4 regions of the Lysinibacillus sp. COL-1 genome follow, and region 4 is predicted to be linked to each of the others. Evidence: riboswitches for the same ligand, from Rfam matches in the RefSeq annotation. Region 4 holds a riboswitch; each other region holds the start of a gene.
The links. A riboswitch is a leader RNA that binds a small molecule or an ion and turns the genes downstream of it on or off. The one in region 4 is predicted to bind S-adenosylmethionine.
Positions count from the first base shown of each region.

Region 1 (5,678 bases), 2.0 Mb from region 4:
GTAAATGGCATAAAACCATATGGCTTTGTAGAAGCTGCATGAATGACTTCCCAAATATCGATATCCATTTTGTAGCAAATCTGACTTAACTCGTTGACAAGGGCAATATTAATTTGACGAAATGTATTTTCCAGCAATTTCTCCATCTCAGCCACTCTTGGGCTTGAAACAGGACAAACATTGGTATGAATGACTGTTTCATAAAAGATCTTTGATACTTCTAAGCATGCTGCAGTTATTCCACCAACCACTTTAGGCGTATTTGATACGGAAAAGTTGATATTTCCTGGATCCACACGTTCTGGTGAATAGGCTAAAAATAAATTTTGACCAATCACAAAACCATAGTTTTCTAAAATAGGCTGGACAATTTCTTCTGTTGTCCCAGGATACGTTGTACTTTCAAGAATAACTAACCCATTCGTCTTTATATATTGTCCGATGGTATGTGTTGCCTCTTTTATATATGAAATATCGGGAGTTCCTTCTGCAGAAGTAGGTGTAGGCACACAAATCATAACGACATCCACTTGTGAAAGCTTAGAAAAATCATTCGTTGGCTCAAATTGATTACTCTTTAGCATTTGCTGTATATTTTCTTTAGGTAGATCAGCGATATAGCTATGACCATTTTGTAACTGCATGATTTTATCTTGGTTTTTATCAAAGCCTATCACCTGAAACCCACTTCGAACCATTTCCACTGCAAATGGTAACCCTACATAGCCAAGCCCAATAACCCCAATTGTAGCTTTTTTTGTGTGGATTTTTTTTAATAAAGCTTTGCTTAATGATGTCGTTTCAATTGTCATAAAAAATTACTCCTTTATCTAATCTAGTAGTCCATTGTCATCGTTCTTTTCGTTACAGCTTCATTTGACCATAGTTATTCATGGCAAGCATTTTGCAAAGTAATTTGTCACTTCTCATCATCGTACTGTACAGACTCCTTTCATCGCTACATACTTACGTATGATTTTTCTAGTCAAAATAGATTAAAAAAATAAATTTAACTCAAAAAAACTTCATCAACATTTATATAGTACTAATTATAACTAAACAATTTCTAAACAATTATAAAATATACTCATAAACACCTATATTTTATGAAATCTAATAATATTTGTGCAATAATGTTCATCCTATTTAACAAATAATTTCAGAATTACTTTCTAACTCTAAAATAATTTGATTAAAAACAACACTGATTGATGTTAATAGTTGATAAATCAACTTTTTAATAATTGCAATAAAAATAACCCCCAAGTATCATTAATGAGCGATACTTGAGGGGGCTAATAAAAAAGTAAGTGAGTTAGATCACTCACTTACCCTTTTAATTATTGTACTGGTACTACTGCACCTTTCCATTCTTCTAAAATGAAGTCTTGGATTTCTTTAGAAGTTAATACTTCTAATAATTTTTTAATTTCTGGTCTTGTTTCGTCGCCTGCACGTACTGCGATAATATTCACATATGGAGATTCTTTGTCTTCAAGAGAAATAGCATCTTCGATTGGATTTAAACCATTATCGATCGCAAAGTTAGAGTTGATAAGTACTGCATCGCCCTCATCATTTTCATACATTTGTACAAGCATTTCTGGTGCAGTATTCGCATCGAATTTAAAGTTTTTAGGATTTTCTTCAATATCCTTTATTTCTGCTGCCGTTTTATCAATACCTTCTTTTAATTTAATTAAGCCTTTAGCTTCCAGTAATGATAGCATACGACCGTGGTCTGATACTGAGTTAGAAAGTAAGATTGTTGCGCCTTCAGGCAGATCTTCTAAAGTTTTATATTTTTTTGAGTAAATACCGATTGGTTCAATATGAACGCCACCAGCATTCACGAAATCATAGCCATTATCTTTAATTTGTAACTCCAAGTATGGAATATGTTGGAAATAGTTTGCATCAAGTGTTTTTGAATCTAGATCTTGGTTTGGAAGAACATAATCTGTATAAGTTTCAATTTCAAGGTCGATGCCTTCTTTAGCTAAAATTGGTTTTGCTTTATCTAGGATGACTGCGTGTGGTGTATTAGAAGCACCTACTTTTAATGTTACATTGTCTTTACTATCTGTTTGATCAGATGCTGAATTGGCATCTTCCTTTTTATCTGTACCACAAGCTGCTAATGCTAGTACAAGTATAGATAAAAATAATCCTGCTAATAACTTTTTCATTTATGACACTCCCTTTTATTTGTTTCAAATATGTTAGCGGTTAGAACCGGAATAACCTCTTTTAGTCTTACTAACGTTTATCAATCTTCACCGTTATGAGATCACCAATCCATTGAATGATAAATACAACTACTAAGATCAAAATAGTTGCCATTAATGTCACATCTTGGCGATTTCGTTGGAAGCCGTCTAGGAAAGCTAAGTTACCAAGACCACCTGCACCGATAATCCCTGCCATTGCAGTATAACCAACGAGGGCAACAGCCGTTACAGTAATTCCTGAAATTAGTGCTGGTAAAGATTCAGGGATCAGTACTTTCCAAATAATTGTGGATGTTTTTGCCCCCATTGAACGGGCTGCTTCAATGACACCTTTATCTATTTCACGTAACGCAATCAATACCATACGAGCGTAGAACGGGGCTGCACCGATAATTAGAGCAGGTAATGCCGCATTTGCTCCCCGAATCGTACCAAGTAAGAATTTCGTAAATGGAATTAATAAAATAATTAACACGATAAATGGGATGGAGCGGAAAATATTAACGATTGAACCCGTTAAAAAGTTAACCATTTTATTAGCCCATAGCTGATTAGGGCTTGTTAAAAATAGAACGATCCCAATGACTAACCCAAGAATAAATGTGACAACTGTAGAAATTGCCGTCATGTACAATGTTTCATACATAGCTTGCCACATATTTTCCCAGTCTACGTTTGGAAAAAGATTAGTTAGCATTTGCGATCACCTCCGTTTGTACTTCGACTGTATTTAAATAACGAAGGGCTTCAGCCACATTTGTCTTCGAGCCATCAATTTGCACAATCAGTGTACCGTATGCACCGTTTTTCGTTTGCGAAATATTACCATGAACAATGCTTACTTCTACATCAAATTGTTTCACAAGATGTGAGATAACCGGCTGCTCGGTCTTTTCACCAACAAAAATCAGTTTAACAAGTTGTCCAGTTGGATAATTTGTTTTGATTTGTGCCACCGTATCCTGTGTTTCCTTTGTATCTGTAATCTGAGATACGAATTTTTTAGTGATAGCCGCTTGTGGTGCTTGGAAAACTTGCAATACCTCACCACGTTCCACTATTTCGCCTGCCTCCATGACCGCTACACGATGACAAATTTTGCGGATGACATGCATTTCATGGGTAATCAAAACGATTGTTAGGCCTAAACGTTCATTGATATCAACGAGTAAATCAAGAATGGCATCCGTCGTTTCAGGATCGAGTGCGGAAGTCGCCTCATCACATAGTAAAACCTCTGGATTATTCGCTAATGCACGGGCAATCCCTACACGCTGCTTTTGTCCACCAGAAAGCTGGGATGGATATGCCCTGTCACGTCCCTCTAGACCAACAAGTGCAATTAATTCCTTCACTCGTGCTTCACGTTGAGCCTTTGAAACACCTGCTATTTCTAGTGGAAATGCAATATTTTCGGCAACTGTTCTAGACCAAAGTAAATTGAAATGTTGGAAAATCATACTTACCTTTTGTCTAGCTGCTCTAAGCTTTTGCCCTTTAATCGATGAAAACTCTTGACTGTTCACCGTTACTGTTCCTGTTGTCGGTTTCTCTAAACCGTTTAATAAACGAATCATGGTACTTTTACCAGCGCCACTATAGCCGATAATGCCAAAAATTTCACCTTTATTGATGGTAAGGTTGACGTCTTTGACTGCCGTTAATTCGCCATTTGCTGTTTTGTACTTCTTCGTAATATTTTGAAGCTGGATCATAGCGAATACTCCTTTTCTCATATAGAAAACCCCTTCACTCACAGACAAGTAGAAGGGGTCACGTATAATAACGTTAAACCGTTCTCTCATCTTTCAAAGAAAAATCTTTGAGTGATTTGGCACCTTTTCACTTTGTGATGGTTGCCGGGCTTCATAGGGCACTTCCCTCCGCCACTCTTTATAAGAGTTCGATATATTTAATGTTTTAGTAATATATTTGATACTTTACCACGCTAGTAAAGTTCAGTCAATTGATTTTTTTAACAATTCGTATAAAAATGGTACGGATTGAAAAGCATAAATCTTATCTGTCACTTTTCCGCCATCACTAACAAGTAAACACGGAACACTTTCAATTTGGTGCTCAACAGCAACATGCTCTAAAAAATTTATATTCGCTTTACCTATTGGTAGCTGTGGCAGTAATTGTTCAATAATGGCCATCATTTTAGATGCCACTGCACACGTTCCACACATCGGTGTATATAAATAAAATGCAGCTTTCTGTCCAGACTGTTTAGCCGTTTCCCACTGCTCTTTTGACCATTCTTCCATTTCCTCACGCAACCTTACAAAATATATTCATTATGGATTGAAAAATGTGCACGCAGTAATATCATCGCTAACACTTTTCTTGGTGTCGTCTCTACTTCCTTATAGGTTGGCATTGTACGTAAATGCTCTGCCTCTGGATAATGTCTGTCCATTAATGCACGTAGCTTATCGCCTGAAGTATCTGCATCAAAAAAAGTAAATAGCTCACAGCTCTCATAGGGATCAAGCAGCTCTTCTAATTGATGCACACCAATTGTACCATTCGTACATAGTATTGTAACATTCTCATTTAAAATTGGCTCAATTTGTAGCTTATCTGAGCGTCCTTCTACTATTAAGCATTTTCCCTCGAACATTACGCCACCTCCATTTAGACATACCCACTTATAAGTCATTATATAACAAAAAACGCCGGTAGTTTCCGACGTTTTTCGATTATAGCTTGTCTTATTCAGCGATCATTTCTTCGTATTGCTCTGCTGTCATTAGTTTTTCAACTTCTGATGCATCAGCAGGCTCCACAACGATCATCCATGCTTTTTCATATGGTGATTCATTAACGAATTCTGGGCTATCTTCTAAATCTGCATTTACTTCAACTACAGTACCTGAGATTGGTGCATACAATTCAGAAACAGTTTTAACTGATTCTACGCTACCGAATGGATCATCTGTTTTGATTTCGTCGCCAACTTGTGGAAGCTCAACGAAAACGATATCTCCTAATTCAGATTGTGCGAAGTGAGTAATACCAATACGTACTTTTCCATCTTCTGTTTTTACCCATTCATGTTCTTCAGAATAACGTAAGTCTTTAGGTGTGCTCATGCAAAAAACCCCTCCATAAATATGTAATATATTCACTTTCAGTGTGCCATACTTCTCCTATAAAAACAAGATTCAATTACGTGCCAGCTTAATTGCAGTCCACAATTTTTTCAAGTTACTTGAAATACATCTCTGTTAAAAATTTGTGACATCTGCCAGTGACTTTATCTCGGTTAGAAGAGTCGTTCGATCCTGTTTAAATACGGCTATTTCCAAGTTTGCTCAAAATCTGATTCTTTAAACCCTAGCGTTACTTTTTGGCCATCCGTTACGATTGGACGTTTGATTAACATCCCATCAGAAGCAAGTAGCTCCAGCTGCTCATCTTCAGTCATTTCCGCTAGCTTGT
Region 1 covers NZ_JCAWSJ010000004.1:3,572,346-3,578,023, forward strand. Annotated here, with positions in the region: gene AC6BKE_RS26095 (nucleotide sugar dehydrogenase) at 1-812, opposite strand, end outside; gene AC6BKE_RS26100 (MetQ/NlpA family ABC transporter substrate-binding protein) at 1,341-2,189, opposite strand; gene AC6BKE_RS26105 (methionine ABC transporter permease) at 2,260-2,928, opposite strand; gene AC6BKE_RS26110 (methionine ABC transporter ATP-binding protein) at 2,918-3,946, opposite strand; SAM riboswitch class I at 4,030-4,133, opposite strand; gene AC6BKE_RS26115 (thioredoxin family protein) at 4,190-4,501, opposite strand; gene AC6BKE_RS26120 (toprim domain-containing protein) at 4,516-4,857, opposite strand; gene gcvH (glycine cleavage system protein GcvH) at 4,949-5,329, opposite strand; gene AC6BKE_RS26130 (arsenate reductase family protein) at 5,536-5,678, opposite strand, start outside.
Region 1: another riboswitch for S-adenosylmethionine. It lies ahead of AC6BKE_RS26110 (methionine ABC transporter ATP-binding protein); the one in region 4 lies ahead of AC6BKE_RS15770 (YezD family protein).

Region 2 (5,678 bases), on a different contig from region 4:
TTACGGATAATGTTTTTGTTGTTGGACCCATTGCGCCAGCAACAAAGCGTGGCCAATCTGATGTTGAAAAGTTATCCACTGCTTGACGAGCAATTTCGACGGCACGTTTATTAATTTCTTCCGCTTTTGCGCCAAGATCATATTCATTTAACACAAGAGGCGTCCCGCCAAAAGTATTCGTACAAATAATATCTGCGCCTGCCTCTAAATATTTATGGTGAATTTCCTTAATTACATCAGGTCTAGTCAGCACAAGATTTTCATTACAGCCATCAAGCTCCTCCCCGCCAAAATCCTCAGCGGATAAGTTTTCGTTTTGTAGCATTGTTCCCATTGCGCCATCAAGAATTAAAATACGTTTCTCTAGTTGCTTTTCAATCAAGTGCTTAGCCATGTATACTTACCCCTTTTTTCTGTTCATCCAATTGCTCAATATATTTCATCAACTCTAATGTCACATCATAACGTAAAAATGGAGTGATAAGGTAAATGCCATTGAAATACTGGGCAGCCACCTCAACTAATTCCTTCGCAATGGCAATTCCCTCAAATGTTGCACGTTCTTTATCTTCACCACAGGCCTTCATTCTTGCTAAGGCATCTTCAGATAATTTTATGCCTGGCACCTCATGATGTAAGAATTCAGCACTTTTATAACTTGTAACGGGCATAATACCAATATAAATAGGTGCTTGCAAATGCTTGGTTGCCTCATAAATTTCCACAATTTTTTCCTTCGTATATACTGGCTGTGAAATAAAGTAGTCTGCTCCATACTCAATTTTCTTCTCTAAGCGTGCCACAGCACGATCTAATACACGGACATTTGGATTAAATGCAGCAGCTACTGAAAAACTTGCTTTTTTACGAAGTGGTTTACCTGAGAAGGAAATGCCTTGATTTAACTGCTTAATTAATTGGATCAGCTCCATTGATGAGACATCATAAACACTTGTGGCACCTGGGAAGTCCCCAACTTTTGTTGGATCACCAGTAACAGCTAACACATCATGAATTCCTAATGCATTTAACCCCATTAAATGTGATTGCAGACCGATTAAATTACGATCTCGGCATGTAATATGTGTTAGAGGACGTACACCATTAGTACTCTTCAACAATGCACCCATAGCAATATTGCTAATACGTGGAGAAGCCAGAGAATTGTCTGCCATCATGACGACATCTGCTCCTGCATCATACAATTGTTTTGCCCCTTCCAAAAAACCATCAATTTCTAGATGTCTAGGTGTATCTAGCTCTACAATGACAGAGCGTTCGCGCTTTACTTTTTCATGAAGAGGTTCATACTTCGTTGGCTCTGCTTCACGAACAATTTGAATCTTCTCCGGTTTGGCATACTTTTCATGAACTGGTGATAACTCTTCTAAATACTTCTTCGCTGCTGCTATATGCTTCGGTGTCGTACCACAACAGCCTCCAATTAAGCGTACCCCTTGATCACGTAATTCCACAGCCGCTCGACCAAAATATTCAGCTTCTGACTCATAAACGACACGACCATCTTCTAAGTCAAGGAGTGAAGCATTCGGATAAGCCGACATAAATGCCTTATCAGGAAGTTCTACACCTTCAAACGCCTGAATGGTATGGTGTGGACCTAAACGACAATTGACACCCACAATATCCGCACCAAGTTTTTCTAGCTCATGCAGGGCGTTATTTAAAGACATACCGTTTTGTAAAACACCAGGTTCGTGCATGGAAACTTGCGCAATAATCGGTAATTTTGTCTTTGTCCGTAGCATCTTTAAGGTAGCTGTTAATTCTTCAAAATCATAATAGGTTTCGAGTAAAAGGCCGTCTGGATTCCCAGCAAGTAAAACACTCGCTTGCTCCTCAATAGTTGCTAAGATTTCATCTAACGTTGCATCACTTTTACGAATACCACGAATACCACCAATTGTCCCTAAGACAAACTGACCTCCATCTGCCGCAGCTCGCTTTGCGATTGTAATCGCTGCTTCATTAAATTGTTGGACACGCGATTCTAATCCATAGCGAGCTAATTTAATGGCATTTGCACCATACGTATTCGTTTGGATGATATCAGCACCAGCTGCAATATATTCTCTATGAATCTTTTCAATTAACTCAGGTTTCTGTACATTCATTTCCTCATGACAATACTCCAAACCATAGCCATAAAGTACTGTGCCTATTGCGCCATCTGCCGTCAATACATGCGTTTTTAACCTTTCAAGCAATCTCATTAAACTAGCCTCTCTTCCTATATCTCTGTATAATAAAAAGCCTTCTTTTATAAAAAAAAGAAGGCTTTAATGACTCATCATTGTTTTTTCCTTCTCATCTTCGACTCAATGGTCTTCTGGATTTAGCACCTGACAAAAAAGTTGGTTGCTGAAGCTTCAATGGGCCAGTCCCTCTGCTTCTCTTGATAAGAATGTAGTATGAATTTTTTAAATAATTAAAAGAATCATATCGTTTACTGACGAATGAGTCAAGACTATTTCACATAACAAAGATATTTTTCACTTAAAAGCTTAGAAATTGGCTAGTTCCTTTGCAAGCTCCTCACCGATTTTCTTCCCATTTTGAATACAAGCACCAATCCCTACCCCAAAGTATGAACAACCTGCGATGGATAGATTAGGATAGTTTTCTTGTAATTCTTGAACTAAACCTTGTAATGCTTCACGGTGAGCTAGATCATATTTTGGCATTTGATCAATCCATTTTGTGACATTAATAACTGTTGGCTGTTCCTCTATTCCTAGGCTCTTGCGCACATCCTCTAAAGCAACCGCTGCTAATTCTTCGTCAGACATGGCACGGAGTTGCTCATATGCTGGATTGATGCTTTTATAAAAGAGTCGCACAAGTAATTTATGATCTCTTGATGTATGCCTCCATTTACGACTTGTCCAAGTTGCAGCATTACATGTAACGTCAGAATTATGTGAGACAATATAGCCCGTTCCATCTGCTGGCAATCTAGAGTCTGGTACATCAAAACCTAAATAGATCGTAATTGCTGAAGCTGTCGTAAATTGGTCAAAATAACGGTTTAATGATTCATCCTGTAGTAGGCCTTGAACAGCCTCATTCGGCAGTGCTAAAACGACATAATCTGTCTCGATGCTTTCACCATTAGCTAAGGCAATTGAATAGTGGTTTTCTTGCTTTTGAACATTGACAGTTGCAACACCCTTGATGATCTCTACATCAGTTAATGTTTGTTCGAGACGATCAATTAGAGAAGATAAACCGTTTTTGAACGATATAAACTTTTTATTGGCTGCTTTAGCAAATTGCTCACGATTCGCATCAAAGCCTTTTATGATACTTCCATACTCGTTCTTATAGTCAATCAAGTACGGTAAAGTAGAGGCAATCGAAAGCTGGTGTAAATCCCCTGAATAAACACCTGCAAGAACGGGTGCAATTTGATTTTTCACAAGCTCTTCCCCTAAATAATAGGTTAAAAACTCTCCAATTGAACTTTCCTTTGTGAAGTCTTTGTTTGGTAAAGTCAAATCTTTTAATGCATCTTGTTTACCTTGCTCTGTAATCAATGTGCTTTGCTCCAAGGATGCCAAACTCATTGGTATTCCAAAAGTAGAATCTGCCGGAATGGCATGTAATTCATTATTCGTATAAATATAGGAAATACCTGTTTCGTTGTAAACTAGATTCTCCTCAAAATCAAGCTCCTGTACAAGCTCCATAACACCTTTATGACGAGCTACAATCGAGTCAGCACCTGTTTCCATAATAAAACCTTGCTCATGTGTTGAATATAATTTGCCCCCTAAATATGTATTTTTTTCTACAAGCACTAGACGCACATCTACATTATTTTCCTTCACTTGACGTTGTAAATAATGCATTGTGCATAATCCTGTAATACCGCCACCTAATACAACAACTGTTTTCATAGTAACCGCCCCTATTTTTAGTTCTTCCTACAGTATAAACTTATTTTCATTGAAAATTACGTTAAACCCTTTACAAATTTAGCAAAAATAGAGCTACCTCATCTGTGAGATAGCTCTAGCTTAATCATATGGAATTTCCATTTCAAGATTTACAAAAATACACATATTTATAGGTACTATAGTGTTTAATATGTCTAAAAAATACGGAAACATAAACGTTAATTTAGTAGTCTATCCTTTTAGATTTTTGGAAAAGCTTGCTAAGTTTTCTGCTGAATTCGTTACTTCTGTAAATGATGTCCCTAACTCGTTTAATATCCCGACGATTGCTTGTATTTTCGTTGCCATACAGTCGTTTTGATCCTTTGCTTCTGTCATGGCTCCCAATATGCTTGTAAATTGACCTTCAGTTTGTAACATGTTTTCCTCACCTGACGCCACTTCATCTTGAATATTTGCCAGAGAATGCTCTAATTTCTCTGTCCGTTCACTCGTTTTTTTCAATAACAATGCCACCGAAGTAACCGAATCCTTCGTTTGAATAGATAATTTACGCACCTCATCAGCCACTACACTAAAGCCTTTGCCCGCTTCTCCAGCACGCGCCGCTTCAATTGCAGCATTCAATGCCAACAGATTGGTTTGATTAGCAATATTAGTAACAACATTCATGATTGTCTCCATTTCCCTAGACATATCCGATAATTGTTCAATATTTTCTTCTATATCATGAAGTGAATGAATAATATTAAGCATATTTTGTGATTGATTTTTTAAACGTTCACGACCTTCAAGTGCTTGATTTTCAGCCAGTGTTGAGACATCAAGTGATTTTTTAGCCAATTGTTTAATTTCATCAGATTGCTTGCTTAAGCAGCAAAATGAATTATTTGTTTCCTGAGAAATTGTGGCAAGTGCTTCGGAAGAATCAACAATTTGTCGTTCAATAGCTTCTTTCTCATGCATCATTTTTTCTTTCATTTGTTCTACAGTGTTTTCAAAAGCCTCCAAAACCAGCTGCTGCTCGAAATTACAAATTTTCGATATGGCCCTGATCGTATTAAATTGATCTTGGGGGTGCTCTATATTTTTTTCGACTAAATCAATAAATGATATGGATAAATCTTGGAATGCGCAAATATACCATTGGGTTCTAAGCCCAATATGAACATGTACCTTTGCAATTTTTACTCGTCTTTGGTAATACACCTCATCAATGGTTCCGTTAAACATTTCAATAATATGCTGCCGTAGTGTTACTTTAAGTCTGTCTACAGAACTATGATGACTTATAATATCTACCAAATGATGCTCTGTTCCTATCATGTTGTAAAAACGGTTTACGATGTGATCTACATTGTCCATAACATATGGCTGGAAAGCTTTTAAATATTGTAAGTCTTGCTTCGTTAGATTCAGCATTTCAATTTGTTTCACCATTGATTGGCGAGTAGACAAATCCATTTTTACTGTATATTGCTGTAAATCCAATACCTTCGTCTTTCTCTGTTTTTGAAAAATCACACATCTTCCCTCTTTCATTCCGTTTACTTTCAGCAGGCTGAGAAACACCAAATCCCTTTTTTAACATATTGATTGATACAAGAAAAAATACCGATAAAAACAGATTAGCTATTATGCTATGGGCTAATACTCTTTCTGTCTGGCACACTTCCTCCAAAAGCATGTCGAGTACCTCTTTGTACAATCACATAAAAAATATTCCCGCTCAGCAAGCAGACCTAGTCAGTACATGAC
Region 2 covers NZ_JCAWSJ010000003.1:385,088-390,765, reverse strand. Annotated here, with positions in the region: gene metH (methionine synthase) at 1-394, opposite strand, end outside; gene AC6BKE_RS06270 (bifunctional homocysteine S-methyltransferase/methylenetetrahydrofolate reductase) at 387-2,234, opposite strand; SAM riboswitch class I at 2,326-2,426, opposite strand; gene AC6BKE_RS06265 (protoporphyrinogen oxidase) at 2,526-3,920, opposite strand; gene AC6BKE_RS06260 (protoglobin domain-containing protein) at 4,152-5,444, opposite strand.
Region 2: another riboswitch for S-adenosylmethionine. It lies ahead of AC6BKE_RS06270 (bifunctional homocysteine S-methyltransferase/methylenetetrahydrofolate reductase); the one in region 4 lies ahead of AC6BKE_RS15770 (YezD family protein).

Region 3 (5,678 bases), 1.3 Mb from region 4:
TTGAGCGTGCCCCTCTATTAGCCTTTCACGACAACATCATGATATAGTCCTGGTCTACGGTCGTCATAAACTGGAATTCTTCCACGTACTTCATCGACAATAGAAAAATCTACATCAATCACCGCTACTTCTTCATCCTCTGCACCGATCCAAAGTACTTCTCCCCAAGGCTGTATGATCATCGATTGGCCATTAAAGTTTTCTACCTTTTTTGAAATGCGATTAACTGCTATTACAAAACATTGGTTCTCAATCGCACGAGCTTGCAGCAATGTTTTCCAATGATCAATCCTTGGTGTTGGCCACTGGGCTGGTACAAATAATACCTTTGCTCCTTGTAATGCGTGTGCACGTAACCATTCTGGGAAACGAATATCATAGCAAATGACCCCAGCAGCTTCAATATCTCCTAGAGCAAATCGATTCATTTCATCCCCTGCTTCTAAGTAGAGATGCTCATCCATTAAACGGAAAAGATGTGCTTTGCTATATTCCCCTACAAGTTCTCCATTGCGATCAAATGTATACATCGTATTATAAAATTTGTCGCCTTTCTTCGTTGAAACAGAACCACCTACAATATGTACACCAAGTTCCTGTGCTAATTCAGCCAAGAAGGATTTCGTACGTTCACCATCGACATCCGCTAGTTCAGGCAGCTTCTCTAACGCATAGCCTGTATTCCACATTTCAGGCAGCACAATGATTTCTGCTCCTTTTTTTGCCACTTCTCGAATCTTGTCCTCAGCTCGTGCAAAATTTTCTTCTACTTTGCCAAAGCCAACATTTAATTGAATACAACCGATTTTCATAGCCATTCCTCCTCTAGACAATTAACAAAAAAAGTAATACTATTTGCTTCATATTCTTCAATAATAATTATTATATTCTGAAAAAGGTGATCATGCATGGAATTCTCTAAAAAACTACAGCAACTACCCACTCAATTTTTTGCAGCGTTAGTTCAAAAAGTAAATAATGCCTTAGAAGAAGGTCGCGATGTCATTAATCTTGGTCAAGGAAATCCCGATCAACCAACGCCCCCTCATATCATTCAAGCATTACAGGAGGCGGCTGAAAATCCACAAAATCACAAATATTCACCATTTCGCGGTATCGCTGAATTACGCCAAGCAGCTGTCGACTATTATAAACGTGAATATAATGTGAATCTAAATCCTGACACAGAGGTAGCGATTCTTGGCGGGACAAAAATTGGACTCGTTGAGCTACCTTTAGCCGTATTAAATCCAGGTGATACAATGCTCTTACCAGACCCTGGCTATCCAGATTACTTATCAGGTGTCGTATTAGGTGATGTCCATTTTGAAGTGATGCCACTTTTAGCTGCAAATGATTTCTTACCTAATTATCATGCATTACCTGATGAAATGAAAGAGAAGGCGAAGCTACTTTACCTAAATTACCCGAACAACCCTACAGGTGGTACAGCAACACTTGCATTTTTTGAAGAGACCGTTCGCTTTGCGAAGGAACACAATATTATCGTATCACATGATTTTGCTTATGGGGCAATAGGATTTGACGGTAATAAACCTATTAGCTTCCTACAAGCTGAGGGTGCAAAAGAAGTAGGAATTGAAATGTACACACTCTCCAAAACTTATAATATGGCAGGCTGGCGTATAGGCTTCGCTGTCGGTAATGCCGACATTATTGCTGCCATTAATCTAATTCAGGATCATCTGTTTTGTAGTCAATTCCCTGCTATTCAACAAGCAGCAGCAACGGCACTTACAGCTTCCCAAGAATGTGTGGATGAACTGCGAGCTACCTATGAAGGTCGCCGCAATGTACTCATTGAAGAAGCTCAAAGAATTGGTTGGCATGTAACGGCTCCAAAAGGCTCCTTCTTCGCATGGCTCCCTGTACCATTCGGCTATACTAGCGAGCAGTTTGCCGATTTATTATTGGAAAAGGCTGATATCGCTGTAGCAGCAGGCAATGGTTTCGGCCGATATGGCGAAGGCTATATCCGTGTTGGTTTACTTGTTAGCGAGGAACGCTTACGTGAAGCAATCCATAGAATCGAACAATTACAATTATTCAACCCTTAACCATGACATGAGGCTGGGACAAAAGTAAAAATGTTAGACCGATTATAAGCTCGGTCTAACATTTTTTAATTCAGTAAGGAACATGCAGCTCAGTGAAAAGAAAAAGTTAGTATCATTTTCGCTATTTTTCAATTTTCCTTGGCTGCTGTAAACCGTGTTCTAATGGATAAAATTGAACATGGCCTGTTTCTTCATCAAATTTTCGAAAGTGCTGGATGCCTTGAACCTCAGCTAGCACTATGTCAGCCGTAATAACAGGGTTCCCCCTCTTCATTAAATGCCCCCCTGACACGATGCCCCATTGATCACTCATAGAACCATGGAAATGTGTTTCATATCCCCCATCGCGCTTACATACTACGCCAGAGCCTTGGATCAATTCAAGTGGCCCCTCTTTTTTTATGACATCGCTAAAACTTACGTTAATCTGTGATGTTTCATCAGGTACTAAATAAACAAAGCTACTCTTTTGAAGGCTACCTATACAGCTAACAATTGTTGCTGACTCAATATGGTTCTCCTCACAAAGTGCCTCCATTCCTTCAATAATGTCTGTACCCATTAGCAATCGAGCACTCACAACCTTGCCAAATGAACCTATACCATAATTAACTCTTACAGACATTGCTATCCCTCTTTCATGACGAAATATTATAATAATATAAAAAATTTAAAAAAATATTTATTGACTTACTATAACCTATAAATTATATTAGTTCTATCGGAATTACAAAAAAAATATGATAAATCTCTTATCAAGAGTAGCTGAGGGACTGGCCCTATGAAGCTCGGCAACCTCCTTTTAGAAGGAAGGTGCTAAATCCTGCAAACGATTATCGTTTGATAGATAAGAGAGGACATTTTTTCATGAGCCTCTCTTAGTTTGTAAGAGAGTTTTTTTATTTTCAAAAACCGATAAAAACAATCTTGGAGGTAGTTTTCATGAAAAAGAAAAATAAATTTTTAGTAGGTTTAGCAAGTCTTACATTAGCAGCAGCTCTAGCAGGTTGTGGCTCTAAAGAAGAGAGTAAAGGTCAAGCTGAAGCAATTAATGAAAATAAAATCGTCGTAGGTGTCACGTCTGGTCCACACGAACAAATAGCAGAAGTTGCAGCGAAAGTAGCCAAAGAAAATGGGCTAGAAGTAGAGCTTAAATCATTTTCTGATTATGTTTTACCTAATACATCCTTATCTGAAGGTGATCTTGATGCGAATAGCTATCAACACGAGCCTTTCCTCGATACGTTTAATAAAGATCATGATACAGATTTAGTACCAGTAGGCAAAACGATTTTAAATCCAATGGGTATTTACTCTGAAAAATATAAATCCTTTGAGGACATTCCGGATGGTGCAACATTTGGTTTACCAAATGACCCAACAAATGGTGCTCGTGCCCTCTTTGTTTTACAGGAAGCAGGCTATATAAAATTAAAAGATGGGGCAGATTTAACAGCCTCTATCCGTGATGTAGAAGAAAACAAAAAGAATTTAAAATTCATCGAATTAGAGGCAGCTCAAATTCCTAAGCAGCTTAGTGAAGTAGATGTAGCAGCTATTAATACAAACTTCGCATTGGAAGCTGGCATTAATCCTAAAGATGACGCTATTCTTTTAGAATCTACTGACTCTCCATATGTGAACTATATTGTGGTACGTGCAGAAAATGAAAATGACCCAACAATTAAAAAGTTCGTTGAGGCTTACCAATCTGATGAAGTACGTCAATTCATTGAAGAAGAATTCAAAGGTTCAGTAATCCCTAGCTGGTAATACATTCAGGAAGCTTCTAGTAGCTGAAGAATCTGCCGAAATTCCTCTATGGAAAACGAGCAGATTCTTGCTTTTTAGGAGCTTGAGAAAGGAGCAATCAATCGGATGATTCAATTACAAAATATCTCAAAAGAATATAAGACGAAAAAAGACATCATTAAGGCTGTAGATGGAATAAATCTCCATGTAAAAAAAGGACAAATTCATGGTGTGATTGGCTATAGTGGTGCAGGTAAAAGTACACTCATTCGTTGCGTCAATCTACTAGAGCGACCTACAGCTGGAAAAGTGTTAATCGACAATGTGGACATTACTGCCCTTTCTCTTCATGAATTACGGCAAACACGCCAAAAAATCGGGATGATTTTCCAACATTTTAATCTATTAAAAACGGCAACCGTTTACAATAATATTGCTATTCCTTTAAAGCTACTTGGCTATAACGAGAAAGAGGTAAAAAACCGTGTGGCTAAATATGCTGAAATTGTTGGATTAACAGACAAACTAGACAGCTACCCTAACCAACTTTCAGGTGGGCAAAAGCAACGTGTTGCTATTGCACGTGCCTTGGCACAGGAACCAGAGGTTCTACTTAGTGACGAAGCAACAAGTGCACTCGACCCTGAAACAACCGAAGCCATTCTTGAATTGTTGTTAAAAATTAACCGTGAATTAGGTATTACGATCCTGCTGATTACACATGAGATGAATGTCATTCAGAAAATATGTGATGAGGTTTCTGTTCTTGAATCAGGAAAAGTGGTGGAATTTGGTACGGCTATTGAACTTTTTGCTAAACCGAAGCATCCTACAACGAGAAAGTTTTTAAATACGATTTCACAACGTAATTTATCCCCTTCCCTGATCGAGCAGTTAAATGTTTCAGGCAGTGTCATTCGTTTAACCTTCCTAGGTGAAAGTACTGGTAAGCCATTACTAGCAGAAGTTACGAAAGTGTATGATGTACAACCAAATATTTTAACGGCAAATATTATTGAATTAAAAAACGGCATTGTTGGTAACATTGTGGTGCATTTACATGGAGAACTTCACATTGTCCAAAAGGCACTCACATATTTTACGGAAAATGGCGTCGCGGTGGAAGAATTAGGAGGTGAATTCAATGAGTAGTATTCAAAGCTTTTTTACAGATTGGTCAGATGTAATTGGCAAATCAATTATCGAAACATTTCAAATGGTCGGAATTTCTTTATTGTTTTCCATTCTCATTGGGATTCCATTGGGGCTATTAATCGTATTAACACGACCAGGTCAATCCTTTGACAATAAATTTTTATATCAATTTTTTAATTTAGTCATTAATATTATACGTTCTGTTCCATTCATCATTTTATTATTCTTCATCCTACCTTTTACTAAGCTGATCGTCGGCACAACAATTGGGGTTAAAGGTGTTATCGTTCCGCTAGTTGTCTATACAGCTCCTTATATTGCTCGACTGATGGAATCTGCGCTATTAGAGGTGGATTCGGGAGTGGTAGAAGCCTACACAGCAATGGGTATTAAACGTCGCCATATTATTTGGCATGTGCTATTACGTGAAGCTCGTCCATCTATTATTTTAGGCTTAACAATTGCCACAATTGGTTTAATCGGTGCTACGGCTATGGCAGGAATGGTTGGTGCTGGAGGTTTGGGTGACCTCGCCTATCGTTATGGTCATTTACGCTATGAGGTCGATGTTATGTATGCAACTGTCTTTATCTTAATCATTCTTGTGCAAAGCATTCAATCCATCGGCAACCGCTTCGCTGCGAAATTGAAAAAGGATTAAGAGGAGAATGACAATGACAACTGAAATTTATG
Region 3 covers NZ_JCAWSJ010000004.1:240,568-246,245, reverse strand. Annotated here, with positions in the region: gene AC6BKE_RS09575 (carbon-nitrogen family hydrolase) at 18-812, opposite strand; gene AC6BKE_RS09570 (pyridoxal phosphate-dependent aminotransferase) at 909-2,078, shown strand; gene AC6BKE_RS09565 (PPC domain-containing DNA-binding protein) at 2,200-2,703, opposite strand; SAM riboswitch class I at 2,828-2,932, shown strand; gene AC6BKE_RS09560 (MetQ/NlpA family ABC transporter substrate-binding protein) at 3,021-3,851, shown strand; gene AC6BKE_RS09555 (methionine ABC transporter ATP-binding protein) at 3,957-4,982, shown strand; gene AC6BKE_RS09550 (methionine ABC transporter permease) at 4,975-5,646, shown strand; gene AC6BKE_RS09545 (enoyl-CoA hydratase/isomerase family protein) at 5,660-5,678, shown strand, end outside.
Region 3: another riboswitch for S-adenosylmethionine. It lies ahead of AC6BKE_RS09560 (MetQ/NlpA family ABC transporter substrate-binding protein); the one in region 4 lies ahead of AC6BKE_RS15770 (YezD family protein).

Region 4 (5,678 bases):
TTATGAGGCATAGTATGTAAATGGCTAGCTTCTTTATTGTCATGGCTTTGTTTAGTTTCCATCAGGAGTACTCTTTGTCCATTTGGTTTAACAAGATATTGACGCACATAGCCATTTTCGTGTCTGATTTCAATTTTCGATTTGTTCTTTTTGGCGTCTTCCTCTTCACTGCCATCCACATATTTGAGTAAATCCAATAGGTTTTCTGTTTTAATAGGTTGATTGACCTTAGCTGGTAAATAGTATGATGCATTTCGGGGTTGAATTTGCATAGATGACTCTCCTCCAATTAGTTTCTGTAAAAAATAGACTGTATAGTAAACTATTTTACATGTAGTGATGCTATAAATTCAATACATAGTAGAAAAGGAAGCTTGAGATATAACTCTCAGCTTCCTTTTTCATTCGTAAATGAAGTGACATGACACACTATTTTATTGTATGACTTTTTCCTGTGCTTCTTTTTTAATAAAACGTAACGCATGAAAGTGCTCTAATTGAGCCACTAAATTACCAATAAGGATAAAGCTACCGCCAATCACTAATTTCACTGTTAAACTTTCACCAATAAACATCATGGCAAACATGGCTGCAAAAATTGGTTCTAATGAAAAAATAAGTCCTGTATGTGTAGCAGAAGTATACTGTTGTGCAACAGTTTGCCCAACAAAGCAAAATGCACTACAAATGATACCGAGCCCTAAAATAGCCAGCCAGGATGACATTGAATTTGGCAATGTCGGTGTTTCAAATATAAATGTTAAGACAAGGGCATAGATACCAGCAAAGCCGAGCTGATAAATTCCGTATGAAATGGATTCAACATTTCGTGTAAATGAGCTATTCAGTAGTAAATAAATGGAATAGCATAGTGCTGCAATGGCTACTAATAAATCCCCTTTATGGAAGGTGAATGAGCCATGTGCTGTTAAGACTGTAATACCAATCATCGTGCAAATGACCGCAAAGCTAACGGCTCTCGATGGTAATTTTTTTTCAATGAAACTGCTGAAAATCGGCACTAATACTACGGTGAGGCTTAAAATAAAGCCTGCATTTGAGGCAGAAGTAGACTGTAAACCAAATAAACTTAACGCGAACACAATGAATAATAAAAATCCTTGAATAGCCGCATATTTTAATGTTTTACCATTTACTTTGATCATCCGTTTATAAAAAATAAGTCCTGCTACGAAAAATGCAATGATACAACGCAATGCCACCACATTATAAACTGCCAATGTTTCAAGCCCCATGACCATAAAGGTATAAGATAGTCCCCAAAACATTGTGACAATAACCATCAATACATTTGCTTTTCCTTGGATACTCATTATGTTCACCTACCATCTGTGTACTAAAACAGTTTTTATACTAAAATTTACTATATATCTTGTATTGTGATTAGTAAAACGAATGTTTATAATGAATAGGATTAAAAAAATTCATGTATATAGAGGGATGACGGATGAGCTTAGTTAAATATGAGATTTTAACAAAGGTGGCAGAGGTAGCAAGCTTTACAAAAGCAGCGGATGCACTAGGACTAACGCAGTCTGCTGTGAGCCATGCCGTGTCTAGTTTAGAAAAAGAATTTGGCTTTGCTCTCATTCATCGAAGTCGTGCAGGTGTAACACTGACGAGTGAGGGGCAGACCATGCTAAGGGCGATGCGTCAGGTTCTGGATGCCCAGGAATTATTGCAGCAGGAAGCGGCCCATATACTGGGTGTAACACGCGGGAAAGTTCGAATTGGCGTTATTTCAAGTATTTCCTCGAATTGGATGCCAGAAATTGTTCGTATTATGGATCATCAATTTCCAGGGATACAAGTAGAGTTACGAGAGGGAGATTATTACGAAATTGAACAATGGCTGCTAAGTGGGGAAGTCGAAGTAGGATTCTTGAATGGTCAAAAATCAGAGCAATATCAATTTATGGAATTACAACAAGACCCTTTATTATGTATTGTTTCAGATAAAAGCCCTTTATTTCATAAGACAGAAATTGATATTGTTGACCTAGAAGATATGCCTTTTATCATGACTTCCTATAAAGGGACAAATGATGTAAAGGTACTGTTGGAGCAATATCATGTAAAGCCCCATATTCGCTTTGAGCTTTCTGAGGAGGTAGGGATTCTTTCAATGATTTCCCATCATTTGGGCATTAGTATTTTGCCTCAATTGGTCATTCAACATTTACCATCAACGTTAAAAGCAATCCCGCTAAAGCAAGGAGGCTACCGTACCATTGGAATTGCGATGAAGCACCATGCTTCCCCTGTTACCAAGAAATTTGCGGAAATATTAAGTGCTTGGTTAAAAGAGCAAAATAGTACGCTATGATTGTGGCTATTGAAGCACATCCTTACATTACGTTAAAATAGTATTTGTATATATTGTAGAAAATAGGTGAGTGTATGGGGACATTACAAGGCAAAACCGTACTCATTACAAGTGGGGGAACACTTGAAAAATGGGATCGTGTACGAGGGCACACGAATTTATCAAAAGGGACAATGGGCTGTTATTTAGCAGAGGCCGCATTGGCTAAGGGTGCGAATGTAATATATATGCATGGCTACTTTGCACAGCTTCCAGCAAACCACGACAAAATGACATTGGTAAAATTTGAAGGTATTGAGGATTTAGGAGAAAAGGTACGTCATGCGGTTCAGCTACAACAAGTCGATATTGTCATTATGGCTGCTGCTGGCTCCGATTGGGTTATTGACAAGGTCTATGATCAATCCGGTAATTTAATGGAGGAAGCGGGGAAAATGCCTTCTGACGAACCACCTATTATCCATTTTAAAAAGGCACCAAAAGTATTAGGGCAAATCAAGGGCTGGCAACCGAATGTAACGCTAGTAGGCTTTAAGCTAGAAGCTACAAATGATGAGGATTTTTTACTCGCTCGTGCAAGACTGCGTATGGAAGCCGCGCATGCTCAATTTATGGTTGCAAATAGCTCGCAGTCTTTATATGGCGGGGATGAGCCTCATTGGATCGTGCCTGCTGAGGGACAACCAATTAAGGTGATGGGCAAGCAACAGACAGCGCAAACTTTAATGGAATGTTTACATGGGGAATAACGTGATGAACTGTGGAGAAGGTCATACTTCTACACAGTTTTTTTCTTTGCCATTGTGGTTAGATAGACTGACATAGCATACAATACGATAGGATTATGAGTGAATTGTAACAGAGAGGATGCTATTACAAAGTATTCAACTAGGTTTTCTAATATTTTATATTGACATTCGGATAACAGAATTATAGAATTATTTTCAAGAAACGCAGTACTCTTATCAAGAGAGGTGGAGGGACTTGGCCCCATGAAGCCTCGGCAACCGAGAAGATAGGTGCCAAATCCAACAGATGGTGTCTGAGAGATAGGAGGGGCTATCAATCGGTTTGATGCGTTGGCCTCTTTTGTACAACTAGGAGAAGAAAGAGGGGGTGTATCGTATGGCTCAATCGGCAAAGGTAGATGATAAAAAATTAGAGGCAATTGCTAAGGCAATTCAAAATCTTGAATTTGGTGAAGTGAATATTACGATTCAAGATGGTGTGATTGTGCAAATTAATAGGCTTGAAAAGCAGAGATTTCCACAGAAGAAATAATGCTCATTTCAGTTGAACGATGTGAAAAGGCCACTAATAAGCATGGTTTCCATTGCTTACAAGTGGCTCTTTTTTATGGAAATTAGCTATAAAAGCTTTTTGGAATTGGACCGATATGACGACGATGATAGAGAAGGGGTTCTTTTTGAGAATTTGTAATGTCTAGCACTTGCCCAATAAAAATAGTATGATCGCCTGCATCTATTTGCTGAAATGATTTACATTGTAAAATAGCTGCTGTATCATGTAAAATCGGTAGCCCAAAAGTAGAAGTAGACCATTTAGCTTGAGCAAAGCGATCCGGGACTTTACTTGCAAATAATGTACATAAATGCTCTTGATTACTCGCTAAAATATTGACAGCGAATTTTTCCGCACCCATAAAGTAAGAATGGAGCTGAGATTTTTTATCAAGTGACCATAAAATAAGTAGTGGGTCAATGGAAACAGATGCAAAAGAATTGACTGTTAAGCCAATTGGATTCGTTTCATGACATGCTGTCACAACCGTTACACCTGTAGGATAGTTACCTAATGCCAATTTAAAAGCAGCTACTTGATCTGTCATTCAAATCACCTCTTTATAGTTAGTCATAAATTAGTTAACGGAGTTAGTAGGTAAATTGCACTTTTTTTCATACCATATAGTAACTCCTTTTCTTAAGTAAATTTTAAATCAATTAAACATCCAGGTAAAGCTAATGGGGGAAAGAAAGGGGAATTGCCATGACTTTATATTTTGATCATCTGGTACATCAAGTAGAATCACCAGAAAATATAAAGGTTTTCTTCAATAAACGAAATGTCCGTACAGTGAACGGTGGTCAACACACGATGTGGGGGACTTATAATACGCTAAGCTATTTTGGCTTAAGCTATATTGAACAAATCGCTATTTATGATCGTGATTTATTTGAGCAAGCGGCTTTGTACCCTTATTCCCTACATTATACGTTTAAACGTGATCGTGAGCGCCAAGGATTTTCACGAATTGCCTTGCGCACCAAAAATATTGAAGACGAGGGTCAACGATTGCGTGCATTGGGCTTTGAAGTATATGGTCCCGATGCTTGTAGCCGAACAAGACCAGATGGCACGACACTAGAATGGAAGCTATTGCATTTTGGCATGCCCAATCTTTCATTGGATTTTCCATTCTTAATTGAATGGGCAGATGAAGATGAGGAACGTTTGGCACAATTAAAAGCTAGTGGTGCAATCGATGAAAACCAAGCCATCACAATGGAATCTATTCAGTTTTTTGTCAAGGATGTGGAGGAGACGGTTCAGCTTTGGCAAAAGGTATTGCAGCTACCCGATTCTGAGCAGCATGAGCAATTTGTGTCACTACAGCTACCAAATATGCGCTTGGATTTTTATGAGGAGGCGGCAGCATCTGCCATGACGCTAGGGCATTTAAAAGAAGGACCCATCGGTGTAACATTGAAAGATCCACACCGAACAAAGGAAACATTAGTTTGTCCAGGTGCTTTTTATTGGATTAATAGATAAATTAAAAATCCACTTCAATTGTTGAAGTGGATTTTTATGTGCAAACATGTCAAAAAGCGGATTGAGCACTATTCATCTACCTCATCCACTTTCAATTTTGGAGCTTATAATTTTACAACATTTGATGCCTGGGGTCCTCGATTGCCTTCCACAACATCAAATGACACCTTCTGACCTTCTTCAAGTGTACGGAAGCCTTCCTCCTGGATGCCCGTAAAATGTACAAATACATCTTCTCCATCATCACATTCAATAAAGCCATAACCCTTTTCATTATTGAACCACTTTACGATCCCCTGTTGCATAAGCATTCGCCTCCAATGCGCTTGAATGTAAAATAAAGTTAACTAAGTTGTGCTATCATTGAGAAAATGTGAAAAATTGCATTTTCTCTTAGAACATACATGAATTGAACAAAGATGTCAATTGATTGTCGAAATGCTTGTGTATCTGGCTTTCTTTTTTTTCACAATTAAGACTATAATGGAAATGAACAACATAGAAAGTAGGATGCCAAATGACAACGAAAAATCAACCA
Region 4 covers NZ_JCAWSJ010000004.1:1,533,858-1,539,535, forward strand. Annotated here, with positions in the region: gene AC6BKE_RS15750 (hypothetical protein) at 1-272, opposite strand, end outside; gene AC6BKE_RS15755 (DMT family transporter) at 435-1,334, opposite strand; gene AC6BKE_RS15760 (LysR family transcriptional regulator) at 1,469-2,347, shown strand; gene AC6BKE_RS15765 (phosphopantothenoylcysteine decarboxylase domain-containing protein) at 2,422-3,096, shown strand; SAM riboswitch class I at 3,307-3,403, shown strand; gene AC6BKE_RS15770 (YezD family protein) at 3,473-3,628, shown strand; gene AC6BKE_RS15775 (flavin reductase family protein) at 3,711-4,196, opposite strand; gene AC6BKE_RS15780 (VOC family protein) at 4,355-5,140, shown strand; gene AC6BKE_RS15785 (cold-shock protein) at 5,245-5,445, opposite strand; gene AC6BKE_RS15790 (formate--tetrahydrofolate ligase) at 5,658-5,678, shown strand, end outside.